Regions from separate parts of the Mesorhizobium sp. B1-1-7 genome, predicted to be linked through region 2. Evidence: riboswitches for the same ligand, from Rfam matches in the RefSeq annotation. Region 2 holds a riboswitch; the other holds the start of a gene.
What was found. Region 2 has a riboswitch for S-adenosylmethionine ahead of FJ978_RS18525 (homoserine O-acetyltransferase). Riboswitches for the same ligand answer to the same signal wherever they lie in the genome.

Region 1 (14,426 bases), on a different contig from region 2:
ACATAACGCTGGTAGTACCATTGTCCGAGCTCGGTGGGCGTGGGCTTGGTCAACGCCACGTTGCGCGCCGTGCGTGGGTTGAGGTACTGGCGCACCACGAAGATCGTGCCGCCCTTGCCGGCGGCGTCGCGGCCCTCGAACAGCGCCATCACCCGCTTGCCCGTTGCCTGCAGCCACGCCTGCGCCTTGACCAGCTCGATCTGCAATTTCTCGAGCGTCTCGTCATACTCATCGCTTTTCATTTTCTTGTCGTAGGGATAGCCGCCCGCGGTCAGCTTGTTGTCCTCGACCCAATCTGGAAGCTCGGGATTTTCGATATCGAACTCCCGCTCCTTGCCGCCGATCCTGATTTTCAGCGGACCCGAAGTCGGCGCGGCGGAGTCTTCGTTGGCTTTTTTCATCGAGACGAACCCTTTTAAGCATCCGGACTCATGCTATTGGGAGCCTCCGGAGCGGTCCAGCGGAAGTTTCCGTCGCCGCACGACCGGTGGGGACGGCATAGGCGCGGGCACGCGGGCGGATGACAGACCTGGACGCAGAGCAGAAAGGCATGGCGCGGACCCTGGCCGTCAGGCTGTGGAACAGCCGCTGGCTGCTTGCGGCCGGTGTCGTGGCGGTTCTGATCGCCTTCGCGGGTATTTCCGCTTACGTGCTGGTGCCGGCGCTGCTCCTGCTGCTCGCGGCCGCGATGTTGCCGACGGCTGGTGTCCGCCAATCCTTTGAGGGTGCGGCGTCGATCGAAGCGATCGGCCTGCAGCGGCTCTCCGGCGAATATCTGGCGGCGGCCGTCGCCGACCCGCTCATCATCTTCGACCATGCCGCCATCATCGTCCACGCCAACGCCGCTGCCTTCGCCGCCTTTGGCGGGATTGCACCGGGCATATCGCTATCGCTGAAATTCCGGGCGCCGGAAATGCAGGCCCTGCTGGACGGCGTGCTGTCGGGCAATGTCGCCTCGGATGTCGTCGACTATACCGAGAAACTGCCGGTCGAGCGCGCCTACCGGGTCAGCGCGTCCTCGGTCGGACACGGCACCGATCTTTATGTGCTCGTGTTCAAGGACCAGAGCGAAACGCGTCGCATCGACCGCATGCGCGCCGACTTCATCGCCAATGCCAGCCACGAATTGCGCACTCCGCTGGCCTCGATCTCCGGCTTCATCGAAACGCTGCGCGGACCGGCCCGCAACGATCCGGCGGCGCGCGAGCAATTCCTGCAGATCATGCAAAACCAGACTGGCCGCATGGCGCGCCTGATCGATGATCTCCTGTCGCTGTCGCGACTGGAGATGAAGCCTTATCTGAAGCCGGGAACCGAGGTCGATCTGCGCCAGACCGTCGACAGCGTCATCGATTCCCTGGCCCCTCTGGCCCGCGAAAACAACGTCGTCATCGAGCGCGATTTCGCCGACGGGCCGCTCGATGTGCCGGGCGACCGCGACGAGCTGTTCCAGGTTTTCGAGAACCTTCTGGAGAACGCCTGCAAATACGGCCAGTCGGGCGGCCGCGTCGTGGTGTCGATCGCGCCCGGTGACGACGGTTCCGAACCCGGTATCGACGTGACGATCAGGGATTTCGGCCCCGGCATCCCCGAGGAGCACATTCCGCGCATCACCGAGCGCTTCTACCGTATCGATGTCGAGACCAGCCGGACTCAGAAAGGCACAGGCCTCGGCCTGTCGATCGTCAAGCATATCCTGACGCGTCACAACGCCAGGCTGACGATCAGGTCGGAGGTCGGCAAGGGCGCCGCCTTCTCTGTTCATTTGCCGGCGCACTGATGCTGCCCTAGTTTTCCCAGAGGCCGTTTCTTTTTTCTGTCATCCGGTTAGCGTATCAGCGGGGATTCGAGGAAACGACTCAAGACATCCGTGGGAAGGCATTCGTCCATGCAGTCCGTGCACATAGTGAGCGCCTACGACGAGGAACTGAAATATCTGTCGAAGCGCATCGCGGCGATGGGCGGCCATGCCGAACGCATGGTCGAGCAGGCGGTCGCCGCCCTGGTCAACGCCGATCCGGGACTGGCCCAGAAGGTCATCCGCGATGACGCGGTGCTGGATGAGGGCCAGCGCGAGATCGACGACAAGGCGATCATCATCATCGCCAGGCGCCAGCCGATGGCGACGGACCTGCGCGAGATTGTCGGCGCCATCCGCATTTCCGCCGACCTCGAACGGGTCGGCGACCTCGGCAAGAACGTCGCCAAGCGCGTGGTCGCCGTCACCGACGGGCGCCAGCCGACCAGCCTGTTCCGTGGTCTGGAGGCCCTGGCCAATTTGGCGCTGACCCAGCTCAAGGAAGTTCTCGACGTCTACGCGTCGCGCTCGGTCGAGAAGATCGGTTTCGTGCGCGACCGCGACGACCAGATCGATGCCATGTACACGTCGCTGTTTCGCGAATTGCTGACCTACATGATGGAAGATCCGCGCAACATAACGCCCTGCACGCATCTCCTGTTCTGCGCCAAGAACATCGAGCGCATCGGCGACCACGCCACCAACATCGCCGAGACCATCTACTACATCGTCACCGGCGACCAGATGCCCGCGGACCGGCCGAAGGGCGACAAGACGGACAAGATCGGCCTTTCACCGCCACTGTCGGCGACGTGAATGCACTTTTGCTCGAACGCTTGATCATATTGCGCTAAACTATCCCGATGCCAGACGGGTTGGTTCCCCAGTGAAGGCAATGCTTTCGGGAGGCAGCGATGGAATATGTCCGGGAGTTCAAGCCCGCGCCGCCGCAGTCAGGCATCATCGCCTCCGGCGTCTACACCGCCGGGCGTCGCATTGCCGACATCCCGATCGAGGAAGCCGGCGAGTGGGCCAAGAAGTCGGGACACGTCGTCTGGATCGGGCTGCTTGAACCCGACCGGGAGCTCCTGTCGCGTGTCCAGGCGCAATTTCATCTGCACGAACTGGCGATCGAGGATGCCGAACATCCGCATCAGCGGCCCAAGATCGAACAGTATGGCGATGCGCTGTTCATCGTCGCCCGCACCGCGCAGCTGATCGAAGGACGTGTCACCTTCGGCGAGACGCATCTGTTCGTCGGCTCGGGCTACATCGTCAGCGTCAGGCACGGGCCTTCGACGTCCTATGCCGCCGTGCGCCAGCACTGGGAAAGCTGCCCGCATTCGCTGGCCAAGGGCGAGGATTTCGTCCTCTATGCCATTCTCGATTTCATCGTCGACAACTACATGCCGGTGCTCGAGCAGATCGAGGACGAGGTCGAGGCGATCGAGGACAAGGTCCTTTTGAAGCCGATGACCGGCCCCGACATCGAGCGCCTCTATATGCTGCGCCGCGATCTCTTGCGCCTGCGCAATGCAGCGCTGCCGCTGGTGGAAGTCTGCCGCCGGCTGACCAGTGCCGACCTGCCGCAGATCCATTCCGCCATGCACCCGCTGTTCCGCGACGTGACCGACCACATCCGGACCGTCCAGGAAAAGATCGACAGTCTGCGCGAGGTGCTGGCTTTCGCCTTCGAGGCGAGCCTGCTGGTCGGTCAGAGCCAGGAAACGGCGATCTCGAAGAAACTCGCCTCATGGGCGGCCATCCTGGCCGTGCCGACCGCCTTCGCCGGCATCTACGGCATGAACTTCACCGACATGCCGGAACTGAGGATGGAATATGGCTATCCGATGGTACTGGCCACCATCGCGCTGATCTGCGCGGTCCTGTACTGGCGGTTTCGCAAGAACGGGTGGCTGTGAAGAGAGCGAATAGGGAATAGCGAGTAGCGAATAGGGACAACAGACTTGCCTCTTCGCTAAAGCCTAGTTCGCCGCTATTCGCTATTCGCTATTCAGCGATTGCGCCTCCGCTCCGCCGCCGGCTGGAACGCGACGCGGGCGTGGTATTTGCAGTAAGGGCCGGTTTCGGCGGCTTCGTTGCCGCAGAAATTGAAGTCTTCCGAAAGCGGATCGCCGTTCGGCCACTTGCAGGTGCGCTCGGTCAGCTCGACGAGCTGCAGATGCCGTGAGATCGGTACCACGACGTTCTCGACCGGCCGGATGTAGTGCCGCGCCACCGGTTCGGCGTCGAACTGGGTCTGCAAGGCCGTGGCGCCGATCGATGTCGTGACGTGACGTGATGCGCTTGCGGCCCGCGCCACCGATTTCTGAACGGTCGATCCCTGCGCCGTCTTCTTCTGGCGTGCCGGCGCCGCAGTTGCGCGCCCGCGGCCCGACAGTTTCAGCCGGTGCACCTTGCCGATGACCGCATTGCGGCTGACCCCTCCGAGCTGCGCAGCAATCTGGCTTGCGCTCAGACCCTCCGACCACAGTTTTCTGAGAAGTTCGACCCGCTCGTCAGTCCAGTTCATGAGACCGCGCTCCTGCTAACCGTGCGGCAATCAGAATCCACTCCCGACCCAGCACCACTGCTGGGGCAGACACCACATATATCTGGTGATTAGGTCCGCCGCACGAAATCTAGTTATTTCTCGACTACAACTACTCTATGCGCTGACTCGGTGACAAGAGTCCCAAGTGCAACACGAATCGGTTTTTTCGGTTTTCCCCAACTTGCCGCTCTCTTATGAGCCGGCGTCCTGTCAGGGGGCTTGCCGCGTGCCACTACGCGACGTTTTCGTTGACTTCATGGCCGAAAAACACGATAAGCCGCAAAGGCCGCCGCTTTGGCGGCTTTTTTGATTTTCCGGCACCGGAGAAGCATATAATGAGCGGTTCGGCGCTTTTCGAGACCTTTTCTCGCGCACCCCTGGCTTTCGACCATGGGGAAGGCTCCTGGCTGGTTACCGACAAGGGAGAGCGATATCTCGATTTCGCCGGCGGCATCGCAGTCAATTCGCTTGGCCACGGCCATCCGCACCTGGTCGCGGCCCTCACCGAGCAGGCAGCCAAGCTCTGGCACGTTTCCAATCTTTACGAGATTCCCGGGCAGAGCCGGCTTGGCGAGCGGCTGGCCGATGCCACCTTCGCCGACAAGGTGTTCTTCACCAACTCCGGCGCCGAGGCGCTGGAATGCGCGATCAAGACGGCGCGGCGCTACCACTTTGTCAAGGGCCATCCCGAGCGCTTCCGCACCATCACCTTCGAGGGTGCTTTCCACGGCCGCACGCTGGCGACCATCGCGGCCGGTGGCCAGTACAAATACCTCGAGGGGTTCGGACCCAAGGTCGAAGGCTTCGACCAGGTCGGCTTCGACGACATCGATGCCGCCGAAAAGGCGATCACCCCGGAGACCGCCGCGATCCTGATCGAGCCGGTGCAGGGCGAGGGCGGCATCCGCCCGGTGCCTGCGCAATCGCTGAAGCGGCTGCGCCAGCTTTGCGACCAGCACGACCTGCTGCTGATCTATGACGAGGTCCAGTGCGGCATCGGCCGCACCGGCAAGCTGTTCGCGCATGAATGGTCAGGCGTCACGCCCGACATCATGGCCATTGCCAAGGGCATTGGCGGCGGCTTCCCGATGGGCGCCTGCCTTGCCACCGACGAAGCGGCCGTCGGCATGACCGCCGGTGTGCACGGCACCACCTTCGGCGGCAACCCGCTGGCCATGGCGGTCGGCAACGCCGTACTCGATGTTGTGCTCGAAGAGGGCTTCCTCGAGGACGTCCAGCGCAAGGCGCTGCTGATAAAGCAGGGACTTGCCGCCGTTGCCGACGAATTTCCCGAGGTCATCGAGGACATCAGGGGCACCGGGCTGATGCTCGGCCTCAAATGCGCCATGCCCAATGCCAAGGTGAACATGGCCTTGCGCGACCAGCACCTGCTGGCGGTTCCGGCCGGCGACAACGTCATCCGCCTGCTGCCGCCGCTCACAGTCACCGATAGCGAGATCCACGATGCGCTCGATCGCATCCGCGCCGGCGCCAAGGGCCTGGTGGAGGCGATCGCCTCCGCCGCCGCGAAGTAAATCCCGGAACCGTTGCCGATGTCACTTCGCCACTTCACCGATCTTTCCGCCGTTTCCGAAGGCGATTTGCGCTTCATGCTGACCGATGCGGTGGCGCGCAAGGAGCGCCTCAAGGCCGGCGAGCGCTCGAAGCCGCTCGAAGGCAAGGTGCTGGCCATGATCTTTGACAAGCCGTCGACGCGCACGCGGGTGTCCTTCGACGTCGGCATGCGCCAGCTTGGCGGCGAGACCATCATGCTGACCGGCACCGAGATGCAGCTCGGCCGCTCCGAGACCATCGCCGACACCGCCAAGGTGCTGTCGCGTTATGTCGACGCCATCATGATCCGCACCACCTCGCACGAACGGCTGCTGGAGCTGACCGAGAACGCCACCATTCCGGTCATCAACGGGCTGACCGACGATACCCATCCCTGCCAGCTGATGGCCGACATCATGACCTTCGAGGAGCATCGCGGTCCGGTTGCCGGCAAGACCATTGCCTGGACCGGCGACGGCAACAATGTGCTGCATTCGCTGCTCGAGGCGTCGGCGCGGTTCCGCTTCAACCTTAACGTCGCCGTGCCCGAAGGCAGCGAGCCGGCGCAGAAGCATATCGACTGGTCGCAGGCGAATGGCGGCAAGCTGCACTTCACCCGCTCGCCCGAGGAGGCCGTCGACCAGGCCGACTGCATCGTCACCGATTGCTGGGTGTCGATGGGGCAGGAGCATCGCGCCCGTGGCCACAACGTGTTCTCGCCCTATCAGGTCAATGCCAAGCTGATGGCCAGGGCGAATCCCGACGCATTGTTCATGCACTGCCTGCCTGCTCATCGCGGCGAGGAAGTGACCGACGAAGTCATCGACGGCCCGCATTCGGTGGTCTTCGACGAGGCCGAGAACAGGCTCCACGCCCAGAAGGCCGTGCTTGCCTGGTGTCTTGGCGCTTGAAGTGTCTCGGTGCTTGAAGTGTCTGGGCGCTTGATCTGCGGGGGCGCGATGCCTATCTGCGCCGCATCACGCAAATCAAGCGCGTTTGGACGCATGCTCCCGAGAGGACGGCATGGCCTTGCCCCGGAGCTTTGTCATGTTGGAAACGTATCAAGTGACTGAACACCACCCCAAACTCGGCGAGTTCGGCTACGCCGGCGACGATCACGTCGTGCCCTTCGAGGTCGGCCCGCTCGACGTGCGTGGCCGCACGGTCCAGCTCGGGCCGATGCTCGACGCCATCCTGAGCCGCCACGATTATCCCGAGCCGGTCGCGCGCCTGCTGGCGGAAGCCTGTGTGCTGACGGTGCTGCTCGGCACTTCGCTCAAGTTCGAGGGCAAGTTCATCCTGCAGACCCGCACCGATGGGCCGGTCGACATGCTGGTGGCGGACTTCTCCACGCCCTCGGCGCTGCGTGCCTATGCGCGCTTCGACGCCGATCGGCTCGAGGCTTTGGTCGCGGCCGGCGAGACATCGCAGCAGACGCTGCTCGGCAGCGGCGTTCTGGCGCTGACCATCGACCAGGGCGCCCACACGCAGCGCTACCAGGGCATCGTTCAGCTCGACGGCGAAACGCTGGAAGACGCCGCGCGCACCTATTTCCGCCAGTCGGAACAGATCCCGACCGATATCAGGCTGTCGGTGGCCAAGCTGTTGACGCCCGGCCCTGGCGGCGCGCGCGAGCAGTGGCGTGCCGGCGGCATCCTGGCGCAATTCCTGCCGCAATCGCCCGAGCGCATGCGCGTTCCGGACCTGCCCGGCGGCGATGGCGATCCGCGCGAGGAGATCCATGATCCGGCCGACAATTCCTGGCAGGAATTGCTGGCGCTGCTCGGCACCATCGAGCCGACCGAACTCATCGATCCGACGATCGGCGCCGAACGGCTGCTCTATCGCCTGTTCCATGAGCATGGCGTGCGCGTCTTCGGCGGCGTTCCCGTCGCCGACCAGTGCTCATGCTCGCGCGACAAGATCCGCGGCATCCTCGAGGGTTTTTCCGCGCAGGAGATCAAGGACAGCACCGAGGATGGCGGCATCCACGTCGCCTGCGAGTTCTGCTCGAAGCAATATGACTTCGACCCGGCGGAATTCGCGGCGCAATGAAGGAAGCGTCTTTCTCCCCGCAGGACGGGGAGAAAGACGCTAATTCACCGTCCGCCTGGTCCCCGGCAGGTCGAGCGAAAATGCCGGGATGGCGATGTCGAAGGTCTCGCCGCGCTTGTTGCGCATCGTGTAGCGGCCGACCATGATCCCTGATGGCGTCGAGAGCGGGCAGCCGGACGTATACTGATAGCTGTCGCCGGGATTGAGTTCGGGCTGGTCGCCGACGACGCCCGGCCCACTCACTTCCTCGACCCGGCCGGTGCCGTCGGTGATGTGCCAATAACGCGACACAAGCTGCACGAACTCGTCCGACTGGTTGTCGATCGTTATCTGATAGCCCCAGACATAGCGGTTCTCCGAAGGATCCGAGCGGTCCTCGAGATAGAACGGCCTGACCTGCACTTCGATGTTGCGCGTGACGGCGCTATACATGAGCGGCTCCAAAAGATCCGGTAATTTCGGCGCTCCCGGCGAGCAGGTCAACATGCGCGTCTTGTCGCGCCTGGTCTTGAAACGCAGGTGCCGGCAAAGAATGTCATTTAAGTGACACAGGACAATGGTGGTGTGCGCCAAGCGGGCGACTCGACGCTCTGTCGAACTGTTGAAAACGGCCATAAAGCCGGCCGTCTTTTCTGGAGTGACCAGATCTCGATGGAACTCGCTCTCATAGCCGCCTCGCTTTCGACTGCTCTCATCCTCTCAAACGCCGCCAGCATTTCGCTTGCCGCATCGCAGCTGAAGCGGCGAACCATGATCGCCCCGCCGGGCGGCAAATCGCAGCCGGTGTCGATTGTCGTGCCATCGCGTGGTGTCGAGCCGTTCACGCACGAGACACTGGAACGCGCCTTCTCGCTCGACTGGCCGCGCTACGAGCTGATCTTCTGCGTCGCCCATGCCGACGATCCGGTCGTCAAACTGATAAACAGGGCGATTGCCCGGTTTCCCAAAGTGCCGGCCCGGCTTTTGATCGGCGACGACCGCGTCAGCGCCAATCCCAAACTCAACAACTGCGTCAAAGGCTGGGAAGCGGCGCGCCACAACTGGGTCGTTCTTGCAGACTCCAACGTGCTGATGCCCAGGGACTACATCCAGCATTTGATGGCGGCGTGGCGGGCGGATACCGGTCTTGTCTGCTCGACGCCGATCGGCTCGCGTCCCGACGGTTTTTGGGCCGATGTCGAATGCGCCTTCCTCAACACGCTGCAGGCCCGCTGGCAATATGCCGGCGAGGCGCTCGGCCTCGGCTTCGCCCAGGGCAAGAGCATGCTGTGGAATAAGCCGATGCTGGACGCCAATGGCGGCATTCGCGCGCTGGCGGCCGAGATCGCCGAGGACGCCGCCGCGACCAAGCTGGTGAACGGCCTTGGCCTGCGCGTCAATCTCGTCGCTTCGCCCTTCGAGCAGCCGCTTGGCCGGCGCACGCTTGGCGAGATCTGGTCGCGCCAGGCCCGCTGGGCGCGCCTGCGCCGTGTCACCTTCCCGCTGTTCTTCGCGCCCGAAGTCCTGACTGGCGCTGTGGTGCCGCTGGCGCTTGCGCTGGTCGCGGCGGCGAGCGCCGGCTTCAGCCTCTGGGCGACCGCGCTTGCCGTGTTGGCGGCCTTCTATCTTCCGGAGTGCGCCCTGGCCTGGTCCAAGGGCTGGTACCTGTCGCCGCGCATGGTCGCGGCGATCATGGTGCGCGACCTGCTCCTGCCGGCGATGTGGACGCGTGGCTGGCTCGGCGGCGCCGTCGACTGGCGCGGCAATGCGATGACCATCCGCACCAAGGCGGCCGAACTGGAAGAGACGCCGTCGAGCGCCTGATCGCGCCTGCTCGACGGACCTACCGGACTGTCTTCCCTATTTGGCTGCCCTCAACGCCTGCGCGATGTCTTTCAGAAGGTCGTCGGTATCCTCCAGGCCGACCGACAGCCTGAGCGTACCTGGCCCGATGCCGAGTTCGGCGCGGGCCTCGTCGCTCAAATTCTTATGCGTCGTCGTCGCCGGATGGGTGATCAGGCTCTTGGCATCGCCGAGATTGTTCGAGATCAGCACGATGTCGAGCGCGTTCTGCAAGGCGAAGGCCGCCTGCTTGCCACCCTTGACGTCGAGGCAGATCAGCGTCGAGCCGCCCGACATCTGCTTCTTGACGATATCAGCCTGCGGGTGGTCGGCACGGCCGGGATAGATGACGCGGGCGATCTGCGGCTGCTCGGCGAGGAAATCGGCGATCCTGCCGGCACTTTCCGTCTGCTGGCGCACGCGCACCGGCAGCGTCTCCAGTCCCTTCAGCAGCGTCCAGGCATTGAACGGCGACAGGCTGGGGCCGGTGTGGCGGAAATAGTCATGCAGGTTCTCGTCGATCCACTTCTTGTCCGACAGGATCACGCCGCCCAGGCAGCGCCCCTGGCCGTCGATGTGCTTGGTGGCCGAATAGACGACGATGTGGGCGCCGAGCTGCAGCGGCTTCTGCTGCAGCGGCGTGGCGAAGACATTGTCGACGACAAGCCGCGCACCGATCGAATTGGCAAGCGCCGCGACGGCTGATATGTCGACCACTTCCAGCGTCGGGTTGGTCGGGCTTTCCAGGAAGAACAGCTTGGTGTTGGGCCTCACCGCCTTTTCCCAGTCGGCGATATCGGTGCCGTCGACCAGCGTCGCTTCGATGCCGTATCGCGGCGCCAGCGTCTCGACCACCCAGCGGCAGGAGCCGAACAGCGCGCGCGCCGCCACGATATGGTCGCCGGCCTTGACGCTGCACAAGAGCGCCGCCGTCACCGCCGCCATGCCCGACGCCGTGGCGCGCGCATCCTCGGCGCCTTCCAGCGCGCACATGCGCTTTTCGAACATGTCGACGGTCGGATTGGCGTAGCGCGAATAGATGAAGCCTGGTTCCTCGCCCTTGAAACGGGCCTCCGCCGCCTGCGCCGTCTCGTAGACATAGCCTTGGGTGAGGTACATTGCTTCCGACGTCTCGCCGAATTGGGAACGCAGGGTTCCGCCATGAACGAGGGCTGTCTGTGGCTTCCAGTCGCGCTTCTTGTTGCTCATTGCTTTGTTCCAGACACAAAAAAACCGGCCGCGAAAGTCGCAACCGGTCCATACGGCCTTGCGGCCAACGGTCCTTTAGCGACTTGTTTAACGTGGCTGCAAGCCGACCGGCCAAATCACCACGGGATAACGACCCTTTAGACCCGTCCCACGCTTGCGTCAATTGCCGGCTTCATTAAGAGGTTTGTGCGACAAGAAAATCGTCGGCCAGGAGCGCAGCCTTGCGGCAGACAGGCATTCTTCCCGATCAGGACATTGCGGCGCTGTTCCAGTCCGGCGCGCTGAAGTCGCCGCGCTCGCTCGATGCCGACCAAATCCAGCCGGCGAGCCTCGATCTCAGGCTCGGCGACAAGGCCTGGCGGGTGCGGGCTTCCTTCCTGCCCGGCCCCAACCACACGGTTTCGGAAAAGCTCGATCGCCTGAAGCTGCACGAGATCAATCTTGCCGAAGGCGCTGTGCTGGAAACCGGCTGCGTCTATATCGTGCCGCTGCTCGAAAGCCTGGCGCTGCCGGCGGACATTTCGGCCTCGGCCAACCCGAAGAGCTCGACCGGCCGGCTCGATATCTTTACACGTGTGATGACCGACCGTGGCCACGAGTTCGACAAAATCGCCGCCGGCTACAACGGTCCGCTCTATCTGGAAGTCAGCCCGCGCACCTTCCCGATCGTCGCGCGCACCGGCTCGCGCCTGTCGCAGATCCGCTTCCGCACCGGCAATGCGCTGCTCTCGGAAGCCGAATTGCATGAGCTGCACCGTGCCGAGATGCTGGTCGCCACCGAACCACCGAACATTTCCGGCGGCGGCATCGCACTGTCGATCGACCTCAACGGCGACAAGGATGGCCTGGTCGGCTATCGCGGCAAGCATCACACCGGTCTGGTCGACGTCGACAAGCGCGCCGCGCAGGATGTCGTCGACTTCTGGGAGCCGATCCACAAGAGCGGCGCCGGCGAACTGGTGCTCGATCCCGACGAATTCTACATCCTCGTCAGCCAGGAAGCGGTGCATGTGCCGCCCCTCTATGCAGCCGAGATGACGCCCTTCGATCCGCTCGTCGGTGAATTCCGTGTTCACTATGCTGGCTTCTTCGATCCGGGCTTCGGCCATTCGGCGTCCGGCGGCACCGGCAGCCGGGCGGTGCTCGAAGTGCGCAGCCACGAAGTGCCGTTCATCCTCGACCATGGCCAGATCGTCGGCCGGCTGGTCTACGAGCACATGCTGAAGCGGCCGCAGGCGCTCTACGGCATCGATCTCGGCTCCAACTACCAGGCGCAGGGCCTGAAGCTGTCCAAGCATTTCCGCCCTGCGGGCTGAGCTCTGACTACCGCCAGGCAAAATACTTGCCTGCGCTGGCACATCATGCTTGGCTGGCTTGTCGGTTGCCGGGATGCGGCGCTCAAGGGGAACAAAAATGCAGATTTCAAAATGGATCCTATCGGCGGCAGGCGCTGTCATGTTGGCGATGGCGGCGGGCTCTCTGTCGGCGCAGGCTGCCGAGAAATTGAAAATCGGCACCGAGGGCGCCTATCCGCCGTTCAACACCATCACCTCTGACGGCAAGGTTGTCGGCTTCGACATCGACATCGCCAATGCGCTGTGCGCGCAGATGAAGGTCGAGTGCGAAATCGTCACCCAGGACTGGGATGGCATCATCCCCGCCCTGCAGGCCAAGAAGTTCGACGCCATCATCGCCTCGATGAGCATCACCGAAGAGCGCAAGAAGCAGGTCGCCTTCACCAACAAATATTATACGACGCCGCTCGCCCTGGTCGCCTTGAAGGACAGCGACATCGCCTCCACCGAACCGGCGGCACTTGCCGGCAAGACGGTCGGCGCCCAGGCTGCGACCACGCAGGCCACCTATGACCAGGACGTCTATGGCAAGGCAGGCGCGGAGGCAAAACTCTACCCGACCCAGGAGGAAGCGATCACCGACCTGCAGAACGGCCGGCTTGACGCTGTGATCTCGGACAAGTTTGTGCTGATGGACTGGATGAAGAAGGCGAGCGACGGCTGCTGCAAGATGATTGGAGACGTCACGGGTACGGAGACGCAAGCCGGCATCGCCGTGCGCCTCGACGACACCGCACTGCGCGACAAGCTCAACGCGGCCATCGACGCCATCGTCGCCGACGGCACCTACAAGAAGATCCAGGCCAAATATTTCGACTTTGATATCTATTGAGGGATTGAGGCTGCCAATCTCCCCCCTCGTGGGGGAGATGCCCGGCAGGGCAGAGGGGGGCGCGAAGGATCGCGGCCTTTCTTCAAAATGCCGGGAATAGCCTGAAGGCAGAATTGTTTCGATTGAGACGCTGGCGGGACAGCGCCCCCTCTGGCCTGCCGGCCATCTCCCCCACAAGGGGGAAGATCACTCCATCACAAAGCCTTGACCGCCACCTTCACCGGCTGCTCAATCTCGAGCGGGTTGCGCAGCGGCAGGCCGAAATCCCCGGCCTCGATCTCGAACACGTCGCCGGCCTCGGTCTTGATGCCGTCGGCGAAGGACAGCGTCGCCGTGCCGAACATGTGCACATGCACGTCGCCCGGCTGACGGAAGGCCGAGTATTTGAAGTGGTGATGTTCGAGATTGCCGATGGTATGCGACATGTTCGCTTCGCCCGACAGGAACGGCTTTTCCCACAGCGTCTTGCCGTCGCGTACGATACGTGACGTGCCGCGGATGTCCGATGGCAGGTCTCCGATCAGGATCTCGGGTCCGAAGGAGGCGTTGCGCAGCTTGGAATGGGCGAGGAAGAGATAGTTGACGCGCTCGGTCACGTGGTCGGAAAACTCGTTCGACAGCGTGAAGCCGACGCGGAACGGGGCACCATCGTCGCCGATGACATAGATGCCTGCCACCTCGGGTTCCTCGCCGGCGTCCTTGGCGAAGGCCGGTGACAGCAGCGCGGCACCCGGCGCCACGGCCATCGTGCCGTTGCCCTTGTAGAACCATTCCGGCTGCACGCCGGTCTGGCCTTTCGCGGGCTTGCCGCCTTCCAGGCCCATGCGGAACATCTTCATGGAATCGGTGAGCTGCTCCTCACCGTCGGTGCTGAGCTTCTTGTGCATGGAATCGCGCGTCGCGGCCGAACCGAGATGGGTCAGCCCGGTGCCGGTCAGATGCAGGTGCGCCGGATCGGGGTGATTGATCGGCGACAGGAGCCGCCCCTTCTTGTAGGCGGCGTCGATATCGACCGTCTCGCCAAGTCCCTTGCGCTCGATCAGCGCGACGAGGCCGACGCCGGTGCGGGCAGCCTCCATCGCCAGCGAATAGACGCTGCGCGCCCCGTTGATGATCCGGGTCTTGCCGCCGCTGCGGGCAACGACACGAATGGTCTCGGCGTCGTCGAGAATCTGCGAGATCAGCATGATCAATCCTCTCTCATGTGTCTTGGCATGGCTGCCGGTGCGGCAAACCTTCCCAAGCGCG
Region 2 (14,426 bases):
AGCAACAATTCCCGATCCTGCATCCGGGTGATGTCGCTGTCGTAGCCGCCGATCGCCAGCAAGGCGTCGCGACGGGCCGTTATCGCAGAGCCGGCGACGAAGGCCGTCTGTGCCACCACCGCTCGCTCCAGCATTGATGGGCTCAGAAAAGCAGTCCGGTTGACGCTGTTGGTGGCTCGGTTTCCCTTCAGGGAAACGTATGAAGAGAGCAGCACCTGAAGCGCCGGATTGTCATCAAACCATTTCAAGGTCCGTTCGACCCGATGCGGCAAGTAGACGTCGTCCGAATCAAGGAAGGTCACCACCGGCGCCCGCGCCCGCTCGATGCCAGCATTCCTGGCGGCGTTGGCGCCCCGCCATTTCGCGCCGACATAGATCAGCCGAGGATCGCGAATACGGGCCAGCGCCGCCTCCGTACCATCGGTGGAGCCGTCGTCGACGACGATATGCTCAAGCCTAGGCATGCTCTGGGAAAGCACGCTTTCGACGGCGCGCAACACTTTGTCGCGTCGATTGTGGGTCGGCGTGATGACCGTGATGAGGGGAGAGCGCTCCGTTTTCGCGGTCATGGCGCGTCAGCCGCTTCCAGCGCAAATGTGCGCTTCCTGTCCGGTCTTTCGATCTTCAGGATGGTCGAATGGATCGGGCTTCCCCCTCCGTGACTCCTCGGTCGTGTTCGGCGTGAAGCTATAAAAAACAGCGGCCCCTGTCACGCGTCGTGCAACGGTACAATCGCGCGCGAGACGACGAATTGGTGCGGCGCGCGGTTCAAATGCAACACCGTCGCCCCCAGTCTTCCCGTGAATCAGTCTTCCGCGAATCAGTCTTCCCGGGAATCAATCTTGCGAAGATGGCCAAACCCGGAGCGGAATTGCATGCATTCCTTTACGTCAGACGTAATCGCATCGCCGCGGGAGCTTGGGCAGATTGTCCTAGAGACGGAGCATGATCCGAAGGCCGCTTCACACTTTTCGGCATCATGCTCTAGCGAGGCCTGCTGATCGGCTTCGATCCGAAGGGAGTAAGATCATGACCGCCTACGCCGTTGCTCATATGCGCCAAGCCACAATGGGTCCGCAGATTGTCGAATATCTGCACAAGATCGATGCCACGCTGGAGCCCTTCGGTGGCCGATTCCTGGTCCATGGCGGCGATGTCGAGGTGATAGAGAACGACTGGCAGGGTCACCTCATCGTCATCGAATTCCCCGACAGGGAGCATGTGCGCGGCTGGTACAATTCGCCGGCCTATCAGGCGATCCTCGCCCTGCGGACCGACAATTCGCAATCCGACGTCGTCTTCGTCGACGGTGTCGAACATCCGCACAAGGCCACCGACGTCCTGGACTAGATGCGTGGTGCCTTATCGTTTCAGCAGGAACACCGCCTGCTGGCCGAAGAAGTTCCAGAACCACCACGGCATCGACAGGCCGATCTTCTGACCGTTGGCATCGAGCGCGGTTGCCTTTTCCACCGTCGCGCCGAGCTCTTCGCACAGATTGACGAAGTCGCGGATGGTGCAGAAGTGGATGTTGGGCGTGTCGTACCAGGAATAGGGCAGGTCCGAGGTCACCGGCATGCGGCCCTTGACGAACAGCGATAGCCGCACACGCCAGTGGCCGAAATTGGGGAAGGACACGATCGCCCGGTTGCCGATCCGGAGCAATTCGTCGAGCACCAGCTTCGGGTTGCGGGTGGCCTGCAAGGTCTGCGACAGGACGACGAAGTCAAAACCCTTGTCGGGATAGAATTCGAGATCCTTGTCGGCATCGCCCTGGATGACCGAGAGGCCGCGCGCCACGCATTCGTTGACGCCACGCTGCGACAGTTCAAGACCGCGGCCGTCGACCTGCTTGGTGTCCTGCAGCAGTTCGAGCAGCGAACCGTCGCCCGAACCGACGTCGAGCACCCGCGACTGCGGCGGGATCAGGTTGGCGACGACCTCGAGGTCGACGCGCTGGTTGCCGTTGACGCTCATGATGTCGCCCCTTGCCTGGCGCATGACCCCGATCCGAACAGTCTACAACTGTTCGGGGTCATGCGCTGACGCCTGGCACATGATCCCGATCCGAAAAGTCTGCAACTTTTCGGGGTCATGCGCTGACGCCTGGCACATGATCTCGATCCGGAAAGTCTGCAACTTTTCGGGGTCATGCGCTGAGCCCTCTCGCCCTTGCCGCCGAGCCGATGAAGCCGTTGATGGCGGCGAACAGTTCCGGTTCGTCGAGCAGGAAGGCGTCGTGGCCGCGATCGGTCTCGATCTCGACGAAGGATACCGAGGCGCCGGCGGCGTTGAGCGCATGCACGATCGAGCGGCTTTCTTCGGTCGGAAACAGCCAGTCGCTGGTGAAGGACACCAGGCAGAACCGGGTCTTGGTGCCGGCAAAGGCGTCCGCCAACCGGCCGCCATGGTCGGCGGCGAGGTCGAAATAGTCCATCGACCGCGTCATGTAGAGATAGGAATTGGCGTCGAAGCGGTCGACGAAGGTCATGCCCTGGTGTCGCAGATAGCTCTCGATCTGGAAGTCTGCGTCGAAGCCAAAGGTCAGTGCTTCGCGATCCTGTAGGTTGCGGCCGAATTTCCGGTGCAGGGCGGCTTCCGACAGATAGGTGATGTGGGCGGCCATGCGCGCCACCGCCAGGCCCTTTTCCGGACGCTTGCCGTGCTCGAAATATTTGCCGCCATGCCAGTCCGGGTCGGCCATGACGGCTTGCCGGCCGACCTCGTGGAAGGCGATGTTCTGCGAGGAATGGCGCGCGCCAGTGGCGATCGGCAGCGCCGAGAAGACGCGCTCGGGATAGCTCGATGCCCATTCCAGCACCTGCATGCCGCCCATCGAGCCGCCGAGCACGCAGAATAGCTTCTCGATGCCGAAATGGTCGATCAGCATCTGCTGCGCGCGCACCATGTCGCGGATGGTGATGATGGGCAGATCGAGCCCGTAGGGCTTGCCGGTGGCTGGGTTGGTCGATGCCGGGCCGGTCGAACCTAGGCAGCCGCCGATGACGTTGGAGCAGATGACGAAGAAACGGTTGGTGTCGATGATCCGGCCCGGGCCGATCAGGACTTCCCACCAGCCCGGCTTGCCGGTCACCGGATTGGTGCTGGCGACATGCTGGTCGCCGGTCAGCGCATGGCAGACGAGGATGGCGTTGGAGCGGGCATCATTCAGCGTGCCATAGGTCTGGTAAGCGATCTGGAACGGCGACAGCAGCGTGCCGGCGTCGAGCTTGAGCGGCTTGTCGGACCCGAAACGCAACAGCGGGCTCGACGGATTGTCGAACTCGTTGTTGGTCTTTCCTGCGCGCAGAGCGGCCATCAATTCTCTCTTGTTGCACCGTGCTTTTCGCGGAAATCGCTGCCGATCTCCGCGCCGCCGATGCGTTCGTCCGGCCGGCCGCGGACAACAAAAAACCGGCATTGCCTTCGCAAAGCCGGTTACGTCACGCAAACGGCCCTTTAGCGAATTGTTTAACGTGGCTGCAAGCCGACCGGCCAAATCACCACGGAACTGTCGCTGTCCTTCTAGAACTCGCCTGGCTCGCCGTCAATGCCGATCCCGGGCCGGTCCTGGGCCGGTCACTGGGCCGGCAGTTGAGCCGGTTGCTGGACCGGCCGCCGGCACCAATGGCGCCTCTCGACATTGCGGGCCATGGCTTGTATTTCCGCAGCGGCTTCCGGGTGGAGGCGGTTTCGACGGATTTTGCAAAAAATGAACCAGACACCGGATCGGGCACGTCCAACGCCGCGCGCGGGCATTATGGACATAGACGCCTACGTGCCCGGCAAGAGCACGGCGCCGGCCGGGGTCGCCAAGGTCTACAAGCTGTCGTCGAACGAGAACCCGCTCGGTCCGTCGCCGAAGGCGATCGAGGCCGCGCGGGAGGTTGCGGGAAAGCTCGACGTCTACCCCGATGGCACGGCGAGGCGGCTGCGCGAGGCGATCGCCGAGGTGCATGGCCTCAACCCGCAGAACATCATCTGCTCCAACGGTTCCGACGAGATCCTTGGCCTGCTGGCGCAGACCTACCTCGCGCCGGGCGATGAGGCCCTGTTCACCGAACACGCCTTCATGGTCTACAAAATCTACATCCAGTCGGCAGGTGCCGTGCCGATCGCGGTCAAGGAGACCGACGAGCGCGCCGACATCGATGCGATACTGGCCGCAATTACGCCGCGCACGAAGATCGTGTTCCTCGCCAATCCGAACAATCCGACCGGCACCTATGTGCCGTTCCAGGAGGTGCGCCGGCTGCATGCCGGCCTGCCGCGCAATGTGCTTCTGGTGCTCGACGCGGCCTATGCCGAATATGTCCGGCGCAACGACTACGAGGCGGGCATCGAGCTGGTCGGCAGCACCGAGAACGTGGTGATGACGCGCACCTTCTCCAAGATCGGCCTCGGCGGGGCGCGGCTCGGCTGGATGTACGGGCCGATGCACATCGTCGATGCGATCAACCGCGTGCGCGGCCCTTTCAACGTCAATGCGACTGCGATCGAGGCCGGCATCGCGGCGATCCGAGACCGTGCCCATGTCGAGCGCAGCGTGGCGCATAACGAGACCTGGCTCGCCTGGCTGAGCCAGGAGATGACCGGACTTGGGCTGCGGGTGACGCCCAGCGTCGGCAATTTCATCCTCATCCATTTTCCCGACGACCAGAAGCATTCCGCGGCGGCGGCCGACGACTACCTGACGGCGCGCGGCTATATTTTGCGGCGCGTTTCCGGCTACGGCTTTCCCAACGCGCTGCGCATGACCGTCGGCACCGAAGAGGCCAATCGCGGCGTTGTCGCCGCGCTTACGACATTCCTGAAAAGCTAGAACGCCTGAAAAGCTGGAACGCCCAGAGCTGGAAACACCATGACATCACCGATGTTTGAAAAGATCGCGCTGGTCGGCATCGGCCTGATCGGCTCGTCGCTGGCCCGTGTCATTCGCCGCGAGGGTCTTGCCAGCCATGTCGCCATCTCGACCCGCAGCGCCGCGACGCTGGCGCGAGCTGAAGAGCTTGGGCTCGGCTCCTCCTACACCACGGATGCGAAGGAAGCGGTGCGTGATGCCGACCTGGTCATCGTTTCGGTGCCAGTCGGCTCGTCCGGCACGGTGGCGCAGGAAATCGCGCCGGCGCTGAAGAAGGGGGCGATCCTCACCGATGTCGGCTCGACCAAGGCCTCTGTCATCGCGCAGATGCAGCCGCATGTGCCTGATGGCGTCCACTTCATTCCCGGACACCCGCTGGCCGGTACCGAAAAATCGGGGCCGGACGCCGGGTTTGCCGACCTGTTCGACAATCGCTGGTGCATCTTCACGCCGCTGCCGGATACCGATCCGGACGCAATGGAGAAGCTATCGGAATTCTGGCGCCGCTGCGGCGCCAACATCGACACGATGGACCCCCAGCATCACGACATGACGCTGGCCATCGTCTCGCATTTGCCGCACATCATCGCCTACAACATCGTCGGTACCGCCGACGATCTGGAATCGGTGACCAAGACGGAAGTAATCAAATATTCCGCCTCCGGTTTTCGCGACTTCACGCGCCTCGCCGCCTCCGACCCGACCATGTGGCGGGACGTCTGCCTGCACAACAAGGACGCCATTCTCGAAATGCTGGCGCGGTTCTCGGAAGATTTGGCGTTCCTGCAGCGGGCGATCCGCTGGGGCGACGGCGACAAGCTCTTCGACCTGTTCACCCGCACGCGCGCCGTGCGCCGCTCGATCATCGAGGCCGGCCAGGATATCGACGCGCCCGATTTCGGCCGCCAGGCGGTCGAGCATCCCGCAAAAAGCTAAGCCTGTTCAGGCCAGGTCGCGGCGACCATCGCCAGTGTCTCGGCCCGGTTTGGCGCGCCGAGCCTGCCGCCGAAGCGCAGGCATTTGAGCGCGGCGGCGGCACTGGCAAAGCGCAAGGCCTGCTCGGCTGGCATGGCTTCCGCCAGCCCGACGGCAAAGGCGCCGTGAAAGACATCGCCGGCGGCCAGCGTGTCGACCGCCTTTATTCTCGGCGTCTCGACATGGCGGATGCCTCTGCTCGCACGATCGGACCACCATGTTCCGGACGCACCGGCGGTCACCGCGACAAAGGCATCGGTGCGGGAGGCAAGGTCGGCGCAAGCGGTCTCCAGATCCAGCGCCTGGCCGCAAATGATGCGGACCGCCGGCTCGGAGGCGACGATGTGCGAGGCCAGCGGCAACAACTGCTCCAGTACCGCCAGCGGCGCTGTATCGGCATCGAGGATGGCCGGACGGCCGGCGGCGCGGGCGGCCTTCAGGGCAAGTGCCGCCGCGCCCGGCCAGCGCACGTCGGCCAGCACGGCATCGAAGGCGGAGAGGTCGGCGACCGGCAACGCTTCGGGATCGGCCTGGGCCTTGCTGTCGTAGAACGGCACGATGATGCGCTCGCCATGCGCGTCGACCAGGATCGAAGCCAGCGCCGAACGGGCGCCGCTGACGCGGCGGACATGGGTGCAATCGACGCCCTCCGCCTCGATCCCGGCAATCAGCTGATCGCCGACGTGATCGTCGCCGGCGCTCGCCCACAGCGACACTTCCGCGCCGAGGCGATGCGCGGCGCAGGCAGCGCTCGTGGCCATGCCGGAGGCGATCTGGACGCCGTCGGATGCGATGAATTTTCCTTGATGCGCGGGGAGGGTGTCGACCCGAAGAATGGTATCGAGCGTCAGCGCGCCGACGCTCAGAAGCTTTGCCGGTCTGTCCATGCCGAAATGCTTAATTGAGAGGCTTGAGCTTGCCCAGCGGAATGAAGCCGAGGGAGGCCTTGCCCTTGACGACCTTCAGCGGCATCGACGGTTCGCTGCCGAGCATGGCGAGTGCGGCGAAACCCTGTTCGATCGCGTTCTTCTGCTCGGGTATGGCGCCGGCCAGAATGGTTGCCACGGCCTTGGGATCCTTGATCCTGATCATCAGATCGGCATTGACCAGGCCTTCGGCATCGACCGACAGCGGCCCGGAAAGGGTGACGCGCGCTGTCCCCGACGACAAATCGAGGTTGCGGATCTCGATGCTCTGGCCGCGCAGGCTTTTCACCTGCGTGCCGACCAGCGCAACGCCGTTGTTCAGCGTGACGTCGCCGCTTGCATCGAGCGCCGGCAGCACGCGGCCACCGATCGCGTCGGCGTCGATCTCCAGATCGCCAAAGCTGCCGGCATAGTCGAGATCCCCGCCATTCGGCTGCAATTGGCCTGATGCCTTGCCGGCGCTGAACAGTTCGACAGGGTCGGTGTCGTCGGCCGGATCGGTCTGGCCCGACAGGCCTTCGGCCTGCAGCGATATGCGGTGCGGCAGCGGATACCACAATTTGACATTGGCCTGCAGGTTGTCCCAGTCGATCCACAGCGGCATCATGCCCGGGACGGAAGTCCTGAGCGGACCGCGCAGACTGGCGACCGGCGACAAGGGCTGGACGATCTGGGCGACGGCATTGAAGGAGCCGGCGGAGGCGGCAATGTTCTTGGCATCGTCCTCGTAGGCGAGATTGTCGCAGGAGACCGTGAAGTTCAGGGGATAGCCGCTGACCTGGAGATTGGCGCAACCGGCCTCGATGCCGCTCTTGTTGAGCGTGGCAACCGCCTTGTCGGCCTCGGTCCTGACCCTGTTGGCCAGATAGAACCAGCCGGCGCTGTAGATGGCGAACAGCACAACGATAAACGCCACAAGCCAGAACAGGCCGCGGCGGGATTTTGGTTGGCGTTCGTCACTTGACGTCATGCTTTGGCTCTCATTAACGCAATGGGTATCGTGGACGGACCTTCGATTCCGACAACACCAGGTAGATATTGACGAATAGGTAGACGGGGACGGACGGAAAAAACACCGGTTTCCGGTGCGGCATTGTCATTCTTTTTGCAATCAGGCGCGGCGATATGGGCGATTTTTGGGTGTTTGGCTATGGTTCGCTGATCTGGCGGCCCGGTTTCGCGCATGTCGAGACACGACGCGCCCACCTGCACGGCTACCGGCGCTCGCTTTGTGTCTATTCCTTCGTGCATCGCGGCACGCGCCAGCGGCCCGGACTGGTACTCGGCCTCGACCATGGCGGTTCCTGCGTCGGCCTGGCGTTCCGCGTCCCTGGCGAGCTGCGCGACGAGGTCATTGCCTATCTGCGTGAGCGTGAGCTCGTCACCAGCGTCTATCTCGAGCGGACGCTGAAGGTCCGCCTCGATGGTGGCGGGACAGTCGAAGCGGTGGCCTATGTCGTCGACCGCAAGCATGAGCAATATGCCGGCGCGCTCGGCGCGGCGGATGCGGCAGCGGTGGTGCGGGGCGCGGCCGGCCAGTCCGGCGACAACGAGGATTATGTCCTCAGCACGCTGAAGCACCTGGAAGCACTCAGCATTCGCGATCACTGGCTAGAAGAGGTGGCGCGGGAGATAGCGCCTTTGTGAAGCGCTGGCTCTGCGGAAAAGGCGGCCAGACCTTTGACCTCAAAGCCGCGAGACCTAGGTTAGGCTGCGAACCCAGCCAACGGGCGGCATCCGCCCTGCCAATCACGGAGATCCGTCTTGCAGAAACGCCGTCTCGGTCGCACTGACCTTTCCATCGCGCCGCTGGTTCTGGGTGGCAATGTCTTCGGCTGGACCGCGGACGAGAAGACTTCGTTCGACCTGCTCGACCGCTTCGTCGGCGCTGGCCTGAACGCGGTCGATACGGCGGACGCCTATTCGCGCTGGGTGCCCGGTCACAAGGGCGGCGAATCGGAAACCATCATCGGCAAATGGATGAAAGACCGCGGCAATCGCGACAAGGTCGTCGTGGTAACCAAGGTCGGCTCTGACATGGGGCAGGGCCACAAGGACCTTTCCGCCGCCTATATCGAGAAGGCCGTCGATGCGTCGCTGAAGCGACTGCAGACCGAAGTCATCGACCTCTATCTGTCGCACTGGCCAGATCCGGCCACGCCCTATGAGGAAACGCTAGGCGCCTACGAAAAGCTGCTCGCCAAGGGCAAGGTCCGGCATGTCGGCTGCTCGAACCTCGACGCCGGCCAGTTGCGCGCCGCTCTCGACGTGGCGAGCCTGCGCAGCCTGCCGCGCTACGAAGTGCTGCAGCCGGAATACAATCTCTACGACCGCTCGTCCTTCGACGGCCCGCTGCACGATCTCTGCGTGGCCGAGGATATCGGCGTCATCACCTATTTCAGCCTGGCCAAGGGTTTCCTGAGCGGCAAATACCGCAGTGAGGCAGATCTTGGCCAAAGCGAGCGCGGCGAGGATGTCGGCAGCTATTTGAATGCGCGAGGCATGCGCATCCTTGCGGCACTCGACGCGGTGTCATCAAGGCATTCCGCCAAGCAGGCGGAAGTGGCGCTTGCCTGGGTGATCGCGCGGCCCGGTATCACCGCACCGATCGCCAGTGCGACCAAGCCTGACCAGATGGATAGCCTGATCAGGGCAGTATCGCTGAAACTGACGGCGGACGACATGGCCGAACTCGACAAAGCGAGCGGCTGAAGCTTCCGGCAACCACCGGCGCACGAACGTCCAAGACGATCCGCATCGCCTGCCATACCGTCCTTCGCACGGGGCAGGATAGAGGATCGGATGGCCGGACCACTTGTTTCGCAGCCGGAGCTTTGGCCTCAGCTGCTCGCGCTGGTGCTTGCCGCCACTGTCGTCATGGGCAGTCCGGGGCCGGCGACGATAAGCGTCACCGCCGTCGGTGCCGCCTTCGGCCTGCGCCACTCGCTGCGCTACACCTGCGGGATCGTGCTTGGCACCGTCGCCGTGCTGCTGGTCGTGGCGACCGGGGTGATGGCGGCGCTGACCTCGATGCCAAGGTTGGCGCCGGTGCTGGCGGTCGCGTCCGCCGCCTATATCCTCTATCTCGCGTTCAGGATCGCCACCGCCCCGCCGCTGGCGGCCCATGCCGCCGAGACGTCGCGCCCGACATGGCTGGCCGGGTTTCTCCTGGCGATAGCCAATCCAAAAGCCTATGTGGCGATCGCCGCCGTGTTTGCCGGCGCCGCTCCAAAGCAAGGCGCCGCTGAGCTTGGCCTATCGTTGAAGCTGACGGTCCTGGCGGCGATGATCATTGTCATCCATGCCGTGTGGCTGCTCGCGGGCGCGGCATTCGCGCGCTTTCTGCGCCGGCCGGTGGCATCCCGGGTCATCAATCTGGTCTTCGCCGCGACGCTGGTGCTGACCACGGTGCTGGCTGTGTTCGGCTGATTGCCTGGCAGCAAAGCTCAGGATTTCGCGCCGAGCTCCCGCAGCCGCTTCACCGCTGTCGGCGGCAAGGCCGGCGGATTCGGCGCTTGGGACGCTTCGATGAGGAGCTGGTCGCAGGCGGCTTCCGTGTCGCCGATCAGCCGCGCCATGAATTCGTCCTTGCCCAGGCCAGGCGGGATCGGCGGCAGGAAGCGCGCCTTGATGGTGCCGGGATAGCGCAGGAACTTGCGGCGCGGCCAATAGAGGCCAGCGACATGGGCAACCGGTACCACCGGAACGCCAAGCTGCGCATAGATTTCGACGATGCCGTATTTGTAGGCCGGCTCGTCGCCCGGCGCGCGGCGCGTGCCTTCGGGATAGATGATCAGCTGGCGCGGGTTGCGCGCCAGTTCCTCCCTGGTCGCCGCGACCACCGCCTTCAGGGCCTTGGAGCGGCTGCCGCGATCGACCGGGATCATGCGCATCTTCAGGATGTACCAGCCGAAGAAAGGGATCCAGGTCAGCTCGCGCTTGAGAATGTAGAGTGGATCCTGGAGGAATGGGAAGAAGGCGATCGCGTCCCAGAACGACTGGTGCTTGGGTGCCAGGATAAAGGAACCCTCGGGCAGGTTTTCCAGCCCGGTGATGTCGTTCTTCGTTCCGGCGATCTTGTCGTAGAGCCACATGCAGGTGCGCGACCAGAATTTCGGCACGAACCAGGCGCGGTGACGCGGCGACAGGAAATAGTAGGGGGTCCAGAGGATCATCTGGACGATCAGATTGACGTAGAAGACGAAGTTGAACGCCAGCGATCTGACATAGAGCATGGGGGAGGTCCGGTGAGGAAGTGTGCGTTGGTTACACCAAGCAGGCGCAAAAAGGAAACGGTACGATACGGCTCATCCTACCAGGTCGCCTGCGCCAGACGTTCCCTGAGGCGCGGGCCGGCAAAGTCCAGGAAGGCGCGCAGTTTCACCGGCAGCCGGCCCTGGCCGGCGTGCACCAGGTTTACCGGCCACGGCTCAGGTTCGAAATCCTCGAGTACGGGCTGCAGTGCCCCTGAGCGTACAGCGGCGACGATCTGGTAGGAGAGCACACGCGTCATCCCGACCCCCGCGGTCGCCGCATCGATCGCCGCCTCGGCGGTGTTGACGCGGAGCCTGGAACGGACAGGGACAGGAACATCAGACTTGTCCACCGCAAAGGTCCATGTGGCGAGTGAGCCTAGGCCCTCGAAGGTGATGCAGCTATGCGTTTCAAGGTCTTTCGGGGTTTTCGGCGCCCCGTGCTCGGCCAGATACGCCGGACTTGCGCAGACGACATGCCGGATCGAACCGACCCTGGTCGCGACCATGCGCGAGTCCGGCAGCCGGCCGATGCGGATGGCGAGGTCGATATGGTCCTCGGCCAATTGGGCTATTCTGTCGCCGAGCGTCAGGCGGATATCCACCTGCGGGTAAGCGGCGAGGAACGCGGTGACGACCGGCAGGACATGGAGGCGGCCGAAAACGATCGGCGCGGTGATGATCAGCCCACCTGTCGGTGCGCTGTACTCGCCGCCGGCGGTACGCTCGGCGTCTCCGACGTCCTCCAGGATACGACGGCAGGCGGCAAGATAGGCATGGCCCGCGTCGGTCAGCGTCAGCCGCCGTGTCGACCGGTTCAACAAGCGTGTCTTGAGATGCCGTTCCAGCTCGGAGACCTTGCGGCTGACAGTCGCTAGAGGAGTGCCCAGACGACGCGCGGCAGCGGAAAGGCTGCCGGACTCCGCCGCCGCGACGAAAAGGGACATGGCTTCGAGGCGATCCATAGTTTTTCCAGAAATTGGAAGGATGAATTGCAGTTATGGCATCTACATCCGCAAGATGGAAGGATGCATATAGGAGGGGCAAATCCAGAGGAATTCCCATGCCCCGCATCGCCACGCCTTCGTCCATCGCCACCGCTCCCGCAGCCGCGCAGCCCATGCTGCAGGCGGTGGAAAAACAGCTCGGTGTCGTGCCGAACCTGTTTCGGATGGTCGCCAACAGTCCAGCCGCGCTTGAAGGTTATCTCGGCATGTCGGGTGCGCTGGCCAAGGGCCGGCTGCCGGCGCCGACGCGTGAGCGCATCGCGCTGGCGGTCGCCGAGATCAATGGCTGCAGTTATTGTCTGTCCGCGCACAGCTATCTCGGCAAGAATCTCGCCAAGCTCGACGACGCCGAGATGATCGCCAACCGCCATGGCGGTTCCACGGATCCCAAGGCGGCCGCGGCGGTGCGTTTTGCCGCCAAGGTTGCGCAAAGCCGCGGACATGTCGGCGATGAAGACCTCGCCGCTGTAAGGCTGGCGGGCTACGATGATGGGCAGATCATCGAGATTGTTCAGCATGTCGCCCTGAACGTCTGGACCAACTATATCAACGAAGTTGCCCGCACCGCGATCGATTTTCCGGTTGTTTCCGCCCGCGATGCTGCCTGAATGAGGGCAGGGCCGGCGGTGTCAGCCGGGTCCCCATTCTTCATGACGCAGAGGAATCCCATGTCTGAAAGCCGCCCGCCGCTTCCGCCCTTCAACGCCGAGACCGCAGCGCAGAAGGCGCGCTTGGCCGAGGATGCGTGGAACTCCCGCGATCCGGCACGGGTCGCGCTCGCCTATACGACCGACAGCCGCTGGCGCAACCGCGCCGAATTCCTGCAGGGCCGCGATGCCATCCAGGCTTTCCTGACCCGCAAATGGAGCCGCGAACTCGACTACCGGCTGATCAAGGAGGTTTGGGCCTTCCACGGCAACCGCATCGCCGTGCGCTTCGCCTATGAATGGCACGATGACTCAGGTTCGTGGTTCCGCAGCTACGGCAACGAGAATTGGGAGTTCGACGAACATGGGCTGATGCGCCTGCGCATCGCCAGCATCAACGACCTGCCGATCGGCGAGGCCGACCGCAAATACCATTGGCCGCTCGGCCGCCGTCCGGACGACCACCCGACATTGTCGGAGCTCGGGCTTTAGCACCATCTCTCAAGTGTTTGGACCGGAGACATCAAGGAGGTTTCGATGAACGCACATGCTTTCACCAGCGATGTCGCCTTCACGCCGACCGTCAAGGCGATCCAGGCCCGCAAGGGCTCGCGCCAGTCCTATGCGCGGGTCGAGGAGCGTGGCGGCTGGCAGGGCGTCATCACGCCCGACCTTGCCGCTTTCCTATCGATGCAGACCAGCGTCTTCCTGTCGACGGCCAATGGCGAGGGCCAGCCCTATATCCAGCACCGGGGTGGGCCTGCCGGCTTTCTCAAGGTGCTGGACGAAAAGACGATCGGCTTCGCGGATTTCTCCGGCAACAGGCAATTCATCACCCAGGGCAATCTTGCCGACAATCCGAGGGCCTTCCTGTTCCTGATCGACTATATGTTGCGCCAGCGCATCAAGATCTGGGGCACGGCGCGCGTCGTGGAAAACGATGCCGAGCTGATGGCGAGGCTGATGCCGCACGATTACAAGGCGCGGCCCGAGCAAGTCATCCTGTTCACCGTTTCGGCCTGGGACGCCAATTGCCCGCAGCACATTCCGCAGCGCTTCGAGGCGGCCGATGTCGCGGCAGCACTTGGAGAGCGGGACCGGCGCATTCAACAGCTCGAACAGGAGATCGCGCGTCTCAAGGAAATTTCAGGGGCTGCCGCCGAGGGCTGATACCGGTTCAGCCGCCAGCCGCGGTTTCGGCCAGCGCTATGCCGTCTGGGGTCGGCTTCACCGGCACGATGCCGCGCGCCAGCGCCAGCAGATATTTGGTGTATTCGGTAAACAGCACCCGCAACGCCCGCGGCTTGGTCAGCCAGCCGCCATTGTCGAGATTGGAATTGACCACCGGATAGGGCTCGAGCCTTGCGCCATGCAGCAGCCGGCCCATTTCCAGCAGGCTGCGCGGCATGTGATAGTTGTTGGTGACCAGGATCACCGTGCCATAGGCATGGTTCGTCACCCATTTGGCGCTTTGCTCGGCGTTGCCGATCGTATCGAGCGCGGCGCGGTCGATGTCGACGCAGCAGGAAAACAGCTTCTTGTCGCCGCCGGTCGCGGCCTGGAGCTGGCGGCGGCTGGCGGAAGGGTGCACACCGCTGATCAGAAGCCGCTCGCCCTTGCCGGATGCCAGCAATTCCATCGCCGCGTCGAGGCGCGACTGGCCACCGGTCAGAACGATGATGGCATCGGCCTTGGTCGGATTGGCAGGCGTGGTCAGATGGCTGACCTTGTTGGCGAACCAGCCGAAGCCGCCGGCA

Region 1: linked by a shared signal. The riboswitch ahead of FJ978_RS02660 (O-succinylhomoserine sulfhydrylase) and the one ahead of FJ978_RS18525 (homoserine O-acetyltransferase) in region 2 are both predicted to bind S-adenosylmethionine.

The regions. Positions count from the first base shown of each region.
Region 1 covers NZ_VFWQ01000002.1:7,132-21,557, reverse strand. The annotation lists gene ppk2 (polyphosphate kinase 2) at 1-401, opposite strand, end outside; gene FJ978_RS02705 (ATP-binding protein) at 521-1,780, shown strand; gene phoU (phosphate signaling complex protein PhoU) at 1,889-2,614, shown strand; gene FJ978_RS02695 (magnesium and cobalt transport protein CorA) at 2,713-3,720, shown strand; gene FJ978_RS02690 (GcrA family cell cycle regulator) at 3,813-4,331, opposite strand; gene FJ978_RS02685 (aspartate aminotransferase family protein) at 4,688-5,887, shown strand; gene argF (ornithine carbamoyltransferase) at 5,906-6,817, shown strand; gene FJ978_RS02675 (Hsp33 family molecular chaperone) at 6,930-7,961, shown strand; gene apaG (Co2+/Mg2+ efflux protein ApaG) at 8,001-8,393, opposite strand; gene FJ978_RS02665 (ceramide glucosyltransferase) at 8,613-9,764, shown strand; gene FJ978_RS02660 (O-succinylhomoserine sulfhydrylase) at 9,801-10,991, opposite strand; SAM riboswitch at 11,047-11,124, opposite strand; gene FJ978_RS02655 (2'-deoxycytidine 5'-triphosphate deaminase) at 11,213-12,307, shown strand; gene FJ978_RS02650 (ABC transporter substrate-binding protein) at 12,405-13,178, shown strand; gene araD1 (AraD1 family protein) at 13,373-14,365, opposite strand.
Region 2 covers NZ_VFWQ01000010.1:97,222-111,647, reverse strand. The annotation lists gene FJ978_RS18540 (glycosyltransferase family 2 protein) at 1-569, opposite strand, end outside; gene FJ978_RS18535 (DUF1330 domain-containing protein) at 1,030-1,350, shown strand; gene metW (methionine biosynthesis protein MetW) at 1,363-1,977, opposite strand; gene FJ978_RS18525 (homoserine O-acetyltransferase) at 2,150-3,319, opposite strand; SAM riboswitch at 3,440-3,517, opposite strand; gene hisC (histidinol-phosphate transaminase) at 3,713-4,822, shown strand; gene FJ978_RS18515 (prephenate/arogenate dehydrogenase family protein) at 4,862-5,797, shown strand; gene FJ978_RS18510 (sugar kinase) at 5,794-6,723, opposite strand; gene FJ978_RS18505 (DUF2125 domain-containing protein) at 6,734-7,732, opposite strand; gene FJ978_RS18500 (gamma-glutamylcyclotransferase) at 7,888-8,409, shown strand; gene FJ978_RS18495 (aldo/keto reductase) at 8,527-9,474, shown strand; gene FJ978_RS18490 (LysE family translocator) at 9,565-10,191, shown strand; gene FJ978_RS18485 (1-acyl-sn-glycerol-3-phosphate acyltransferase) at 10,209-10,997, opposite strand; gene FJ978_RS18480 (LysR family transcriptional regulator) at 11,075-11,980, opposite strand; gene FJ978_RS18475 (peroxidase-related enzyme) at 12,079-12,630, shown strand; gene FJ978_RS18470 (DUF1348 family protein) at 12,691-13,161, shown strand; gene FJ978_RS18465 (pyridoxamine 5'-phosphate oxidase family protein) at 13,207-13,839, shown strand; gene FJ978_RS18460 (YdcF family protein) at 13,847-14,426, opposite strand, start outside.